DNA from 3 places in the Clostridium oceanicum genome. Region 2 is predicted to be linked to each of the others. Evidence: riboswitches for the same ligand, from Rfam matches in the RefSeq annotation. Region 2 holds a riboswitch; each other region holds the start of a gene.
The links. Region 2 has a riboswitch for thiamine pyrophosphate ahead of purF (amidophosphoribosyltransferase). Riboswitches for the same ligand answer to the same signal wherever they lie in the genome.

Region 1: it holds a riboswitch for thiamine pyrophosphate, as region 2 does, so the genes downstream of both, ABDZ71_RS00420 (thiamine phosphate synthase) here and purF (amidophosphoribosyltransferase) in region 2, are expected to answer to the same signal.
Region 3: it holds a riboswitch for thiamine pyrophosphate, as region 2 does, so the genes downstream of both, thiW (energy coupling factor transporter S component ThiW) here and purF (amidophosphoribosyltransferase) in region 2, are expected to answer to the same signal.

The regions. Positions count from the first base shown of each region.
Region 1 is NZ_BAAACG010000001.1:94,430-100,192, reverse strand. Features, by position in the region: gene ABDZ71_RS00445 (Rv1352/Rv1906c domain-containing protein) at 1-17, opposite strand, end outside; gene thiH (2-iminoacetate synthase ThiH) at 109-1,212, opposite strand; gene ABDZ71_RS00435 (thiazole synthase) at 1,216-1,992, opposite strand; gene thiF (sulfur carrier protein ThiS adenylyltransferase ThiF) at 2,141-2,947, opposite strand; gene thiS (sulfur carrier protein ThiS) at 2,951-3,145, opposite strand; gene ABDZ71_RS00420 (thiamine phosphate synthase) at 3,227-3,832, opposite strand; TPP riboswitch at 4,147-4,249, opposite strand; gene ABDZ71_RS00415 (aminotransferase class III-fold pyridoxal phosphate-dependent enzyme) at 4,366-5,418, opposite strand; gene ABDZ71_RS00410 (hypothetical protein) at 5,445-5,763, opposite strand, start outside.
Region 2 is NZ_BAAACG010000019.1:336,526-342,288, forward strand. Features, by position in the region: gene thiC (phosphomethylpyrimidine synthase ThiC) at 1-1,165, opposite strand, end outside; gene purF (amidophosphoribosyltransferase) at 1,225-2,604, opposite strand; TPP riboswitch at 2,682-2,783, opposite strand; gene ABDZ71_RS18015 (DUF503 domain-containing protein) at 2,932-3,213, opposite strand; gene ABDZ71_RS18020 (ABC-2 transporter permease) at 3,311-3,952, opposite strand; gene ABDZ71_RS18025 (ABC-2 transporter permease) at 3,969-4,607, opposite strand; gene ABDZ71_RS18030 (ABC transporter ATP-binding protein) at 4,601-5,470, opposite strand; gene ABDZ71_RS18035 (GntR family transcriptional regulator) at 5,499-5,763, opposite strand, start outside.
Region 3 is NZ_BAAACG010000010.1:583,635-589,397, forward strand. Features, by position in the region: gene ABDZ71_RS13090 (DeoR/GlpR family DNA-binding transcription regulator) at 52-822, shown strand; gene ABDZ71_RS13095 (NAD(P)-dependent oxidoreductase) at 864-1,763, shown strand; gene thiM (hydroxyethylthiazole kinase) at 1,873-2,670, opposite strand; gene thiW (energy coupling factor transporter S component ThiW) at 2,648-3,217, opposite strand; TPP riboswitch at 3,525-3,628, opposite strand; gene ABDZ71_RS13110 (HD-GYP domain-containing protein) at 3,844-4,911, opposite strand; gene ABDZ71_RS13115 (copper homeostasis protein CutC) at 5,127-5,763, opposite strand, start outside.

The sequences.
Region 1 (5,763 bases), on a different contig from region 2:
TTTTGATTTTCTGACATAACAAAACCCCCATATATAATATACAATCATTTATCCTTATGAATAAATTGAATTAATTATTACATAGTGGGGGTATTTTTATAAACTAATCTAGATTTTCATCCAATCTTTAAATACTGGTTGATATCCTAAATTAAGTAAATCCTTTCTTACTTCTTCAACACTTCTTCCATCAATTATGTCAAATTGAGGATCACTTTCATCTTCTAAAGTATGTCCACCTACTTCTGTAGTAACTCCCGCTGATATCTTATTAACTCCAAGTGGTAGTAGATGATTTTTAAATTCCGCTTTTTCTCTTGTTGTCATTGTAATTCCAGCTCGTGGCATAAATAATCTACAAGCTAATACCATTTGAACTACATTTTTATCATTTGCATCATATATCTGTGTGAAACTTCCCGCATGGGCCCTTATTCTAGGAAGAGCAAGTGCTACATCTACATCTGAATATTTGTCCTGAAGATATTTAGCATGGAGTCCTCCATAGAAAAATTCACGTCTCCAATCATCAAGTCCTAATAATGCTCCTATACATACATTTCTTATTCTAGCTTTGCAAGCTCTTTCTGGAGCATTAAGTCTAAACATATAATTTTTTTTAGGTCCTGCAAGATGTACTTTATCATAAATTTCTTCATTATAAACTTCTTGATATATTGAAAGGCCTTCAACTCCAGCTTCAACAACTTGTCTATATTCTTCTTCTTTAAGTGGATATACCTCTATTGATATAGAATCAAAATATTTTTTAAGTATATTAATTGCATCTATCATATAAGAAACTGGTGTTTCTTTTCTTGAAGATCCTGTTAATATTAAAATATGTCTTAATCCTGTCTCATAAATTTTCTTAGCTTCTCTATCTACCTCTTCCATTGTAAGCTTTTTTCTTTTTATATCATTATCAAAATTAAATCCGCAATAGGCACACTTATTAACACAGTAATTGCCTAAATACATAGGTGTAAATAGAACTACTGCTTTCCCAAAATTGTTAAGCGTTAATCTATGAGCTTTTGTAGCTATCTCTTCTAAATAATTTTCTGCTTTTGGAGATAATAATGCTAAAAAATCATATACGTCTAACTTATTTTTATTTATTGCTCTTAATATATCTTGATCATCAACATTTTCAAAAAACTTATGGAAATCGAAATCTTTATATTTTAAATATTCATCATAGAAACCCATCTTTTATGCCTCGCCTTCATTTAAAAATCCTGTAAGTGGTGAAGATGCACTAGCACATTTTTTTCGAGTTCCTACCTTTGAAACATATGCCATTCTTCCTGACTTCACTGCTAAATTAAAAGCTTTTGCCATATCTACTGGATTTCCTGCTGTTGCTATTGCTGTATTAACTAAGACTGCATCTGCTCCCATTTCCATGGCTTCACAAGCTTCTGATGGTCTACCTATTCCTGCATCTACAACTATAGGTACATTAATTTCATCTATAAGTATTTGAACCATTTCTTTAGTTCTTATACCTCTATTAGTTCCTATTGGTGCACCTAAAGGCATAACTGCAGCTGCACCTGCATCTACCAGCCTTTTAGCATCTATCAAATCTGGATTCATGTAAGGAAGTACTGTAAAACCTTCTTTTGCTAATATTTCTGTAGCTTTTATTGTTTCAAAATTATCTGGAAGTAAATATTTATTGTCCTCTATAACTTCAATTTTAATCCAATCTCCACATCCACTAGCTTTAGCTAATTTAGCAATTCTAACCGCCTCTTCAGCATTTCTAGCACCAGAAGTGTTAGGAAGGAGTATTCTATCTTTAGGTATATATTCTAAAACATTTTCTTCTTTAGATGTTATATCTACTCTTCTTAGAGCCATAGTTATAACCTGTGATTCTGATTTTTCTATAACCTCTGTTAACATTTTTTTATCTGGAAATTTTCCTGTACCAATAAATAATCTATTTTTAAGTTCTACTCCACCAATTTTAAAAATATCCATATAATCACCCTGTATAATGAATAATATGTAGTAAGTTCACTATACTTTTCCTTTCTTATTTTTTTATTTATGCCTCAAAAATTTATATATAATTTTAATTTAAATATTATATACATCTGTTAGTTAAATATAACAACTTAATTTTTATTTATGTTTCCTTTTGCCCCATTATTAACCTTAAAACCATATTAGCTTGATGATTAGCTGTAATAGAAACTCTTGGAGCCATAAGGCCTGACCCCTCTTTTGCTTCATTTACTTCATCACCAATTAAATAAAATCTATCATTTATTTTTTTAGTTTTTATAGTATTGCTAGAAAAATAACCTGCCATTCCAGATGCAGCAACTATTACTTTATCCTTTGTTTTTGTTAGAATTTCACTAACTAAAGAAGCCTTACATTTTGGACTATCAAAAGCTTCCACTATAATATCTACATTTTTAAATATATCTAATACATTATCTTCTGTTATATACTTATCTTTTATTTCTACTTTTACAAAAGGATTAATCTCTGAAATCATTTCTTTCATGGCTTCTGTTTTTTTCATTCCTAAATGCTTTATTAAATATTGTTGTCTATTTAGATTACTTGGTTCAACTACATCAAAATCTACTAAAACAAGTTTTCCTATACCGATTCTTGAAAGAGATACTGCAACATTTGATCCTAGCCCTCCAAGTCCTGCAATACCAACAGCCTCTTTTTTCAGCTTGTCATAAACTTTTGGAGTATGCCTAGAAACTAAAAGATGCTCAAGTTCTTCTTTACTTGGAATCTCACCTTTTTTTATTAAAACTACTTTATCATTTTCTTTTAAAACCTCATCTTTTTCTATGGGAAACCCATTTAAAATAACTACATCAGCATCTTTTTTAAATCTATTTTTTATATCAAAAATACTACTATTTTCTTTTACATAAAAACTTTTTTCATTTATAGATACTCTCATAGATTAACCACCACCTACAAAGCTTATTATTTCAATCTTATCTTCTTTATTAAGTAAAATATCACTATAGTTTTCTTTTGATATTATATTAAGATTAACTTCTACAACAACCTTGTCCATATTTAAATCTAATTTATCAAGAAGATTTTCAACAGTAATTCCTTCTTTGTAATCTATATTTTTACCATTAACTATCATATACCCTTCTCCTTTCTCTAAAAATTCAATATATTATGAATATTCAGTCTAGTTTCATTGCTAAGATAGTGTTATTTTTAACTATCTTACTTTTATTAAATTATTCTTTAATTTTTGAGCTGATTTAAAAGGATTTTCATCTGCCATAATATATGACATTACAGCTATTCCATCTGCTCCTTTTAAAATCACATCTTCTAAATTTTCATCATTTATACCACCTAACCCTATTAATGGTATAAATGTATTTTCTCTTATACTTTTTATAAAGTCTAACCCTCTAGGTTTTAATCCCTTTTTACAATCTGTCTTATATATGTGACTTGCAAGAAGATAACTTGCTCCATTTTTCTCTGCTAGTACTGCTTCTTCTAAACTATGAACTGAAACTCCAATCAAACCATTAAACTCAATATTTTTATTTATAAAGTTTTCAAAATTAGTATGAAAACCGTCTGCATTTATTTCTTTAGCCACATCAATATTTGAATTAATTATTATTTTCTTATTACTACCTTCAGTTTTATTTTTATTATCTATAACTTGTCTTAATTTATATGCTATAGGATACAGCTCATCAAATGATAAATCTTTTTCTCTTAATATAACAGTATCTACTCCTCCATCTATAGCTTTTCTTATAACAGTTTGTATATCACCTTCTTTTATAAGTTTTCTATTAGTTATAAGATATAATTCTTTACCTTCAGCATTTTCTACTGTTATTACCCCCTCTAAACATAAATCTTTAATTTTAAGTTTATTGTTTTTATTTACATAATACTAAAATATATTAATGATTTTTGATATATTAAATAATAAAAAGCTAAAACATGTATATCTATAAAATTTTTTACTTTGCTAAAAATTCTTATTTATTTTCAAAAATTTATACTAAAAAATATTAACCCATTAATAATCAAATAAATAATTTTATAGGCATATAAATAAAGAGCTCACCTAAAGGCAAGCTCTATTTATAACCAAATATAAAATTTACTTTAATTATAATAATGCTTTCCTACGCTAATATTAATTATTTCAGGTTCAAAGGATTCCGATAAAATCGATCTCAGCCATAACAAGGCACTCCTAGCAACTTTTTACTATATTTAATTTTATATTTATTTTAACTCTAAAAATTTTATTTGTAAATACTTTATATTAAATAATTACTTATGATTATTATTTTAGATATAATCTATATTAAATTCTAAAATTTATTTAAGTGTCTTTATTGCTTCATCAATCAAATTAAAAGCAAATAACAATTCTTCTTCTTCTACAATAAGAGGAGGGTGAAAAATAAGACAATTACCAGATCCTATTTTAAATGACAATCCTTTATTTAGACAATAATATAATATTTTTTCAGCAATACTATTATCTTTTTCTTTTGAAATTCTATCTTTTACAAATTCAAATGCAATCAAAAGTCCCTGTACTCTAAAATCCCCAATACATTCATGCTTATCATAAAGATTAGATAAACACCTCTTTGCAAACTCTGATTTCTTTTTACATTCAAAAACAAGTTTATTTTCATCAATATAATCTATGGTAGCACATATTGCTGCACAACCTAATGCTGGTTTTTCATGAGTATAATGACCTAATGATATATCCTCTGCTAAATCATATTTAGATTTTGTAAGTACTGCAGCTTGAGGAATAACTCCTCCCCCAAGACCTTTACCAAGTACAAGTATATCTGGTTCTACATTAAAGTTTTGGTGAACATAAAACTCTCCACTTCTTCCAATTGCTGTTGGTATTTCATCAAAAATCAAAAGTATTTTATTTTCATCACAAACTTTTCTTAATTTTTCAAAATAGCTCTTAGGGGGAACATGAATATCCGTTGCTCTGACTGGCTCAAGCAGTATAGCACCTATATCTCCTTCATTTTTAATTATATATTCTATATAGTTTATACAAAAGTCAGAAACTATTTCTTTTGATTCACTCTTTATAAAATTTCTGTATCCGTTATAGGGTATAGCTTTTATGCACCCCGGAATTAACGGTCCCATGTCTTTTTTAAAAACATATTCTCCTCCTACAGATATAGAATCAAGTCCCGCTCCATGGAAAGACTCCCACATAGATATAACTTTATGCCTACCAGTAACTTTTCTTGCTATTTTAAGTGCTATTCCGATTGCCACACTTCCAGATGGAATAAACAATACTTTATAATCTTTAGATATTGTTTTATCAATAAGAGCTTTTGCAGCCTTTACAGCTATATTAGATGTATATCTTCTTGGTATAAATGGTAATTCTTCTATTTGATTTTTTATAGCTTGTACAACTTTTTATTTTTATATCCTATTTGATGAACACTATTACCATGAAAATCAAGATACTCTTTGCCATCTAAATCTTTTATATAGCAATCTTTAGCATCCACAATAACATTCATACATGGAGTTGACATAGACTGCTTTATATAATTTTTTTCATCTTCTAATAATATTTTTTTAGTATTATGATTTAGATTTTTGTTCCAATTAACTCTATTTAAACTTAAATTTATATCCCCTTCTCTATTAAGAGAATTATTAGTTATTTCTTCTATACATTGATCTTTCTCATTACTTCTATTTTCTTTAATA
Region 2 (5,763 bases):
TAGATAACTCAAACATCTTTTCCCAATCTAATTTTTGTCTAGCTACTGCCATATTGTTATCCCATTTTCTTGCTCCTTTTATTCCTTTAGCTAAATCTGCTGCATGAGCTGCTATCTTTGTTGCTATTATTCCTTCTTTCATATCATCTAAATTAGGAAGTCTTAAATGCTCAGCTGGTGTTACATAACATAAAAAGTCTGCTCCATAAGTTGCAGCTATTGCTCCTCCTATTGCTGAAGTTATATGATCATATCCTGGTGCTACATCTGTAACTGTTGGTCCTAGTACATAAAAAGGAGCTCCATGACATAATTTTTTTTCTAATTTCATATTAGTCTCTATCTCATCTAATGTCATATGTCCTGGTCCTTCTATTATTATTTGTACATTTCTCTCCCAAGCTCTTTTTGTAAGTTCTCCTAAAGTTATTAACTCTTTTATCTGGCTTGCATCTGTAGAATCTTTTATACATCCAGGGCGACAAGCATCTCCAAGACTTATAGTTACATCATATTTTTCGCATATATCTAAAAGATCATCAAATCTTTCATAAAATGGATTTTCTTTATTATTTAATTGCATCCAAGCAAATAATAAAGCTCCTCCTCTTGAAACAATATTTGTAGTTCTTCTATTTCTTTTAAATGTATCTGCTGTCTCTTTATTTATACCTGCATGGATAGTCATAAAATCTACACCATCTTTTGCATGCTTTTCAACTACTTTTAAAAACTCATCAGAAGTTATATCTTTTAACTCTTTATCATAAAAACCTACTGCATCATAAACTGGTACTGTTCCTATCATTGCTTTTGATATATCAACAACTTTTTTTCTAAATTCTTGTGTTTTTCCAAAACAGCTTAAATCCATTATAGCTTCTGCTTTCATTTCTACTGCTTTTTTTACTTTCTTAAGTTCCATATCTATATCATTACAGTCCTTTGATATACCTAAGTTAACATTTATTTTAGTTTTAAGACCTTGTCCAACTCCTTCTGCATCTAAAGATTTATGATTCTTATTTGCAGGTATTGCAACTTTTCCTTGTGAAACTAATTTCATAAGTTCATTTACGTCCATATTTTCCTTTTTAGCTACTGTTTCAATTTCTTTAGTAATTATGCCTTTTCTTGCAGCATCCATTTGAGTTGTATAATTCATTTTATTACACCCTTTCTTTTATAAATCACCAATATAGGTAACCTTTTTATTTTAAAAAATTATTTATCACCATAATATCCATTAAAACACCCTGTACACATTGGAATATTTAATCTCAAGCATTTACTCATAGCTTTTAAACTTAAAAATCCTAAACTATCTGCTCCAATAAACTCTTTCATTTTTTCCAAGCTTTTGTTAAATGATAATAATTCTTTTGAAGTTTTTATATCTATTCCTAAATTACAATTAGATTTAACTATAGGAGATGCTACTCTAAAGTGTACTTCTAAAGCTCCTGCTACTCTTAATTTTTCTACTATTCTTTTGCTACTAGTACCTCTTACAATAGAATCATCAACAATAATTACTCTTTTATTTTTAACACACTCTTTTATTACACTAAGCTTAAAATTTATATTTTTATTTCTTTTCTCTTTATTAGATTTAATAAAATTTCTTCCTGCATAAGGATTTTTTATAATTCCTATTTCATAAGGAATTTTAGAAGCTTTTGAAAATCCTATAGCTGCAAGAAGTCCTGAACTTGGCATTCCAATTACTATGTCACCATTAGCTGGACATTCTTTATACAAAAGCTTTCCACTATTTATTCTAAAATCATAAACACTATTTTTGTCTATAATACTATCTTCTTTTGAAAAATATATATATTCTAATGCACAAGTATGTGGGGTTTTATATTTAAATTTATTTATAGAATTTATTCCACTATTATCTATACATACTATTTCTCCTGGATTAACATCTCTAAGAACTTGTCCATCTAAAGAATCTAAAACACAACTTTCTGAAGTTAAAACATAATCTTCTCCTATTTTCCCAATACAAAGAGGTCTTATTCCCTTAATGTCTCTAAAACCTATAAGTTTTTCTTTAGTTAAAACTACTACTGAAAAAGCACCTTTTAACATATTTAAAATTTTTAATACTGCCTCTATTAAAGTTTTTCCTTTTTTTATTTCATATATTAAAAACTTCAATATTATTTCAGAATCAGAGGTTGTATTAAATTTAATACCTTTAGTTTTTAATTTATCTTTTATGCAATTTACATTTATTAAATTACCATTGTGGGCTATTGCTATATCAAGCCCATCATTTTTTCCATCCATAGGTTGAAGATTTTTTAAAGAATTATCTCCATATGTAGAATATCTAACATGTCCGATTCCTGAAGTATATTCAGTTGACCCTATAAATTCTTTATTAAATAAATTTGAAACTTCTCCTAAATTTTTTTCAGTTTCTATTCCCTTTTCAGTAATAACCGATACCCCTGCTCCATCTTCACCTCTATGTTGAAGTGACATTAATGCTGGATAAAAAATATCTCTTAAGTTACTATATTTGTTTTTCCATATTCCAAATATCCCACATTCTTCTTTAAATTTGTCATTTTCATAGTCAATTAACATACCATGCCCCTTTTATATAAATAAAATAGAGCTTACCTAAAAGGTAAGCTCTTAACAATCATCATATATGACATTTAATATCATGGTCGTATGCTCCCTACGGCAATTTTAATTACATCAGGTTCAAAGGGTCGGAAATTTTTCCTCTCAGCTTTTAACTAGCACCCCTGCACTAAGGCATATTCATATAAATATTCCTATGCCTAAACTATTTAATTTTCTAACTAAAGTATAGACCTTTTTTATTCATCTGTAAAGGTTTATACATAATTTTTTCATATTTTATCCTTTATACTATAATCTATTATTTAGAATCTATATAAATAATTATATTATTTCAGTTTCAACATTTAAGACTAATGCTTCTGTGTTTCCTTCTATATAATTCATTACATTTTGTATAATAGAATCAGCTTGTTTAGTAGTATTACTAACACAAACTACACCTATAACAATGGACTGATGTAAATCCTGATCTTCAACTTCTGCTACTGAAACATTAAATTTATTTTTCACTTTTGCTATAATACTTTTAACTATCATTCTTTTCTCTTTTAGAGAGTGAACCCAATTAGCATGTAAATGAATTTTTCCTGATCCTATAATCATTTTGAGTCCTCCTTAATTTATATATTAACTTTTTATAGCTTTTAAAATATTATTCCCTCTTTAATGAAAAATTACTTATAATCTAATATTAGCTATGTTAATAACAATCTTTAATTCTGTATAAATTTATAGATATTTTTATAGATACAATAAAAAAAACAATACTAATTATAAAAAATAGAAGCCAATTATTATTGAAAAAATTTTCTATAATAACTCTCCTATCTATATATATATTAGGAGAAATACCTATTATAATATATGAAATTTGAGTAATAGCTCTACATTTATTTGTATTAAGTTTAAAACATATAGGATAATATACCGCCATTAAAATCATACATATAGAAAAACAAATTGCAATATATCTAAAATTAATCAATCCTCCTAGTATACTTATATTTTCCACATTAAATAAAAATTTCAAAGCTACACATAGGATTATATTTAGTATATATGTAATCAAAACAACTATAAGAACTTGTATATATTTTGATATAACTACCTCATCTTTATTTATAGGTAAACTTCTTATAATAAAATTTCCTTTATATCTAAAATCTATAAAATTACAAAAAAATATGTACATTATGCTGGTATATCCTACTACATAAATATATACTCTATATTTATTAGGATTTAACAAAATAACACTTCCAGTTATAGCCATACCGATACCTAAACAAATTATAATATATATTTTAGATATTATAAAATCTTTTTTAAGTAAATTAAACATAGAATTTTTATCCTCCTTAATCTATATCTTTATTTTCATATATTTTAATAGATATTAAAATAGATAATAAAAAGATAGATATTACTGCAAAAAATAATATGAAATATACAGACTTTTCTAAAGAAAATCTATATATCAAATAAGTTTTTAAATTAGCTTTTACAACATCTATAAACATAAAATAAGAGAAAAAAATTATAAATCTAATAATTCTATTTTTAAACTTTATATATATAGGAATTTCAATAGAATAAAAAAATAAAATTATCATCAGTAAATCCAAAATAAAATATAAGCTTAATCCCTTACTAAATTTAGCATAAGTAAATAAATTAGTTGTATAAAATAAAATATATGTAATGATACCATATATTGCTGTATGTATTATCACAGATATATATTTTGAAATAACAATTTCTTTTTTTGTAACTGGTAAAGAATTGAATATATAATCATCCTTTACTTTCTCTCCATAATAAAAATCATATGTTAAGGGCATAAAAATACTTGCTGTTAAATTAATATAATAGATATTAGAAAAATCTGTTTTATTCCCTTTAAAAACTGTGAATATTAATAATACTAAAAAATACCCTACTATTGGTTTCATATAATATTTAGTAATAATCATGTCTTTCTTTATTAAACTTAACACTTTCTTTTCATCTCCTTAGAGGTATAAAACATTATATCTTCTAAAGTAGCCTTTTCTAAAATAACTTCTTCTCCTAGTTTATATCTTATATTTTCCACATCTGAAGTTAGGCCCTCAAATCCATAAGAATTTTTATTTATTCCTATAATAGATTTTGTCATAGGATTCTTTAATAACTCAATTCCACCTTTTACTACTCCATAATTTTCTAATATTTCATCTTTAGATTTAGAAAAAATAATACTCCCTTTATCTAAAAAAGTTATATAATCTGCTATTTTTTCTAAATCTGTAGTTATATGCGTAGAAAAAAACACACTCTTATTCTCATCTTGAATTAAATCTTGTAATATCTCTAATATTTCCCTTCTAAAAACAGGATCTAATCCTGCTGTAGGCTCATCCATTATTATAAATTCTGCTTTATGTGATAAAGCTAAGGCTAATGAAAATTTTGTTTTCATACCTTTAGAAAGTTTTTTTATCTTTTTTTTAGGATCTAAATCAAAATCTTTCATATATTTTAGAAAAGCTTTATCATCCCAATTTTTATAAAAAGGTGAAATTATTTTTTTCATATTCCTTATACTTAAATCTTCATAATAATGATTAGTATCATATACAAAGCCTATTCTTTCTTTTATTTTTTTTTCATGTTTATGGTTATCTAATCCAAAGATTTTTATGCTTCCAGAATCTTTTTTTATAAGATTCATAATAAGTTTTATGGTAGTGCTTTTCCCCGCTCCATTTTGACCTATAAATCCCATTATATATCCCTTATCTAAACTTAAATTTATATTATCTAAAGAAAAATCTTTATATCTTTTAGTTAAATTTTTAATTTCTAAAATTTTTCCCATCAACTAATCCTCCTCAAATTTTTTGAAACTAATCTTCGTAATAAAGAATCTTTAATGTTTCACATAGTTCTTCATAGGATATATCAAACATTTTGCTTTCATCTACTACCAGCATTAATTTTTCCTCTATTAGTTTCATCTTTTTTTCCTTCAATAGTTCTTTATTTTGAGGAGCTACAAAACTACCCTTTCCCTTAACAGTTTCCAAAAAACCTTCTTTTTCTAGTTCTTCATAGGCTCTTTTAGTGGTTATTACACTTATGTGCAACTCCTTTGCTAATTTTCTTATAGAA
Region 3 (5,763 bases), on a different contig from region 2:
TAACTATGAAAATAAGTTAAACTAATAATTATATATATAACTATAGAGGTGGTGATATTTTTGTTTGCACAAGAACGATTAGATACAATATTAAATATTTTAAACAAAGAAGGTAAAGTTGTAGTAAAAGACTTAAGTTCTAAATTTAAAGTAACAGAAGATTGTATTAGAAAAGATTTAAAGAATCTTGAAAATCAAAATCTTATAAAAAGAACATATGGTGGTGCTGTTCCTATCCGTGAATCAGCTCATAATGAAAAAATAGAAAATAGAATTAATATAAATGTTGAATCAAAAAAAATAATAGCCCAAAAAGCCTTTAATCTTATAAATGAAAATGAAACAATTTTTCTTGATATCTCTACAACTAACATACTTCTTGCTGATATGCTAGCAAAAAGCAATAAAAAAATTACCGTAATAACCAATATGATAGACATTGTAAAAACTTTCTCTATAAATAATAATATAAAGGTAGTATGTACTGGGGGAACTTTTAGCAATGAATTAGATGGATTTACTGGTTCAATGACTATTGAAAATATTTTAAAATATAGAGTAAATAAAGCTTTTATAGGAAGCTGTGGTGTTAATATTTTCGATAAAAGCATTACAACTTTTGATGTTGAAGATGGAAATACAAAAAAATCTATTATAAATATAGGTAACCATGTGTACTTAGTTATGGAAAATAAAAAATTCTACTTTGATGGTGTTTATAATTTTGCCAATCTCTTTAATATAAATACAATAATTACTGAAAATACTCCAGATGAAAGCATTCTTGAAGTATTAAAAGAAACTAATACTAAAATACTATAGTTAATATAATATTTAAAAAAATAATTATAAAAGGAGAAAATATGAAATTTAAAAAAATAGTATCTATAGACTATACAGGAATAGATGAATTTGTCCATGAAAAACTTAAATCATTATGTAATACCTTAGAAATTTATAATGATTTCCCAAAATCAGAAGCTGAAATTATTAAAAGAGCTAAGAATGCTGATGTATTGTTAGTATCATGGAATACTCCTATAACAGCAAATATAATAAAAAATCTTCCTACACTAAAATACATTGGAATGTGTTGTAGTTTATATGATGAAAAATCTTCAAATGTTGATATTATACAAGCAAAAAAACAAGGAATTATTGTAAAAGGCGTAAAACATTACGGAGATGATGGAGTAGTTGAATACTTTTATAGCGAACTTATAAGATTATTTAAAGGACTTGGTAATGTTCAGTTTAAAGAAGAACAAATAGAATTAAGCGGTATAAATCTTGGTATAATTGGATTAGGAACTTTAGGAAAAATGATAGCAGATGCTGGTAATTTTTTCTCTATGAATATATACTACCACAATAGAAATAAAAGAAATGATGTTGATTATAAATATCTTTCAATAGATGTCCTTTTAAAAACTTGTGATGTTATAACAACTCATTTACCACGTAATACTGTTGTTATTGGTGATAAAGAATTTTCAGAATTTGGAAATGGTAAAATACTTGTAAATACAGGTCTGTCACCCTCTTTTGAACTTAGAGCTTTTGACAAATGGATAAAATGTAAAGGTAACTTTGCATTATTTGATATAAGTTCAACAACAGAAGAATTTAGAACTAAATATAAAGATTATCCTAATGTAATAATAAGTAATACTGTTTCTGGTTTTACTAAAAATGCACGAGAAAGATTAGCTCATAAGGTTATTTACAATTTAGAAAATGTTATTAAGTCAATTTCAGATTAAACTTTTAATAAATGCCTTACTAAAACCAATTAAATATATATTTTCCTATAAAAATAGTTTACCATCATACATTAATGGTAAACTATTATTCTGTAACTATATTTAAAAATTATCTTAATCTAAATTTTATTTTTTCCATTATTATATCATCAGAAATATTAAACATATTATCTAAAAGATCACATCTAAAACTTCCAGTACCTTTAGCATTCTTTGAAAGTTCACCACATATACCCATAAGAGCTACAGCTAAAACTGTACCTTGTAATATATCTAATGAAGAAATATAAGTAGCTATAAGGGATGTAAGCATACAACCTGTCCCTGTTATCATTGAAAGCATTTCACAGCCATTTTTTATTAAATATGTATAAGTTCCATCTGTTATTATATCTACTACTCCTGTTACTGCAATAACAGCTCCTGTTTCTATAGAAAATTTCTTTATCATTTCTATATTCTCATCAAAATTTTCCTCTGTTACAATATCTTTTTCTCCAACATCAATTCCTTTTGAATCATTTTTTATCCCACATATTGCTTTTATTTCGGACATATTTCCTTTTATAACAGTTGGATGACACTTTAAAATATACTTTTTTGCATATTGAAGTCTAAGTGTACTGCATCCAACACCTACAAGATCAATTACTTGTGGAATATTGTTTTCATAAGCTATTTTCCCAGAAATAAGCATAGATTCCATTCTAGTATCTGTTATATTTCCAAGATTAACTCCAAGCCCACTAGATTTAGAAGTAATTTCTGAAACTTCTAAAGGATGCTGGGCCATAATCGGTTTCCCCCCAACTGAAAGAACTATATTTGCACAATCATTTATTGATATAGGATTAGTTATACAATGTATTAATGGTTTTTTAGATTTAACACTCTCTTTTATTTCCAATAATTTGCTTATTATTGTTTTTTGGTCTATCATAAATTTTTGCCCCCAAACTCTTTTGAATTTTTTGAAGCATACCTATTCTACTTAAAGAACCTAGAAAAATAAATGCAATTGTTCCCCCTATAAGGGTAGCCATAATAAATGAAGGAACGTAAAACATCCATGTAAGTCCAGTTCTTCCCATTAATATAGCCATAACAGGGTATGAAACTATAGATCCTATTATACCAGTTCCTATAACTTCACCTATAACAGCAAAAATTATCTTTCCTTTAGATGCTCTATACAAAACTCCAGATAAAAATGCTCCAAAAACCGCTCCTGTTAGTGCAAGTGGTGGAATTCCCATAAAAAACATTCTTATAACACCAATTAATGTAGCACAAAGCAATGAATACCAAGGTCCAAGGATAACTGAACATACAATGTTTATAAGATGCGCCATAGGACATAGCCCTTCTACTCTAAGTATTGGAGAAATTATAACTCCCATAGCCACAAGCATTGCTAACATAAGTTTTTTTAATAAATTTGAATTTTGCCTCATAAAAAAATACCTCCTTAATAATATTTAAAATTCTACAAATCACATAGGAAATAAATACCATTAATAAGATATAGTTTTAGTACAATAAAATAGCAATTTCCTATATGAAATATCATATCAGACGGTCGAAGCTCAAAAGCTTCCTCTCACCTTGAAACACAAGTTCCCTCGCTATTTAATTGTGTTTTGCCATAAAAACTCAAGGCGCTCCCCTTTAGTTTTTAATATATAAAGTTTTAAAGCATAAAAAATAGGATACACGGAATAATGCGTATCCTATATATACTCTAAAACTTTATAAGCTGCTAGTATAAATATATTATTTCCTTACGCCGGCATTATCCGAATCAAGTTATGGGTCGAAGCATAAACTTCCTCTCAGCCTTAAATAAAGCTCCCCTTTTAAAAAATTATACCATATAAAAAATTTTTATACAATATTTCCTTAAATGCTGAATTTCCTAATACTATATTAATTTATTTTCAACTTATAATATAACTTGCATGAGTTAATTTATCATACTATTAAAATTAATTTAAACTAAATATATTTAATTGGTTAGTTTTAAAAATTTAACAAATTCCTTTTAAATAATCTAAATATAAGGTTAAAATAGCATAATACTTTATACTACATCTGTTATATTTATATTCTTTGTAGTCTTTAAATCAATAAAGTCAGAACCTATTGTTAATAAAGGCCTATCTATATTGTCTATATCAATTTTTATTATTTTTGCAATTTTACCATTACTTAGCTTAACTTTTTCTCCTATATAACAATTAATAATTCCTTCAATAAATTTATTTACATACTTATAATCTAATTTGTTTACACTTTGATTTTTTATTATTTTAAGTGCTTCAAAAGAAGTCCTTGTTTTTTTATAAACTAAACTTGATGTCATGGTATCAAATTCATCTGCAATAGCAACTATTTTAGCAAAATCATGGATTTTTTCACCTTTAATTTTTAAAGGATATCCTGTTCCATCACATCTTTCATGATGCATAAGTATTCCCATCAAAATCGATTCATCTATATTATGTATATTTTTTGCTATTTCATATCCAACAACTGCATGAGTTTTAACTTCACTAAACTCATCATCTGTTAATATTCTTCTTTTATTTAAAACTTCCTTATCTATTTTTATTTTACCTATGTCATGGAGAAATCCAGTATAACTTAAATATAATAATTGTTCTTTAGAAAAGCCTAACCATTTTCCTAACATGTAGCTTAATATTCCTACATTTACACAATGTTTATATAAACATTCATCTTCTTTTCTATAATCCATAATACTTTTAAGAATAATACTATAATCTTTCATCTCTTCCAAAACATATTCTTGAATATTTTTAAATTCTAATATACTTATTTTTGAATTTGAATCAAGCTTTTCATATATGTTTTTAAGATTTTTATGAACTTGTAACAATATTTCTTTTTTTCTACTAAATTTTTCTTCAGATTTTTTTATAACAGATTGAATTTGCTCTTCTAATTCACTATCGTCATATACCTCTATTTTCATATCTAAGTCCATTTTTTTAATCTTTTCAATATAATTACTAGTTAAAATAACATTTTTCCCTAATAACTTTATTCCATTTTTCTCAATAGCTTTTGCTAAAATCATTCCTGGTATTAATCTACTAAGTTCTATCTTTTTTGTCTTATTTTCCATATTCCCTCCAAATATATTAAAAATAAACTTATTTTAGATTATACAATGATTTTATTGCAATTTCCACATGATTTTATCCATTTTTCTTAACTAATCCCATTTAGTACAAAACTTATATATTAATATTTTACAATTCAAAAATAAGTAATATACCATATACCTTTTATTTACACACTATATATTAATTTAAATTTATATATATATATTTAAATTAATTAAAGTGCTTCCTTCCTCTTTAATACTCCTACTATTTTCGTTCCATGAACTTCTTTTACTTTTGTATAGTTTATAATATCTAAATAATTTTCTTTAGTAATACCACCTCCAGGAAGTATTATTATTTTATCTTTACTTTTACTTGTTAATTTTCTTATTATTTCCTTTCCATCAAAAGCATTAGTTTTACAACCTTTTGTTAATATCCTATCTACCTTAAGTTCAATTAATTCTTCTATTGCTTCCTCTTTGTCTTTTATTTCATCAAATGCCATATGAAAAGTTACATCTAAAGGCTTAGCTAAATCAACAAGTTCTTTCATTACATTTTTATTAATTAATTTATTTTCATCTAGCACACCAAAAACTACACCATCTACCCCTAATCCTTTACACAATTCTATATCCTTTTTCATTATTTCAATTTCATATTTTGAATATACAAAGTCCCCGCCTCTTGGTCTTATTATTACCATTATAGGTATATCTAAATAACTTTTAGTCTGAATTATAGTACCATAACTTGGAGTTGTTCCTCCTTCTTTTAAATTGTCACATAACTCTATTCTGCTAGCACCTAATTCTTGTGCTTTTTTAGCTTCTTTAAAAGATCCTACACAAGCTTCCTTTATATAC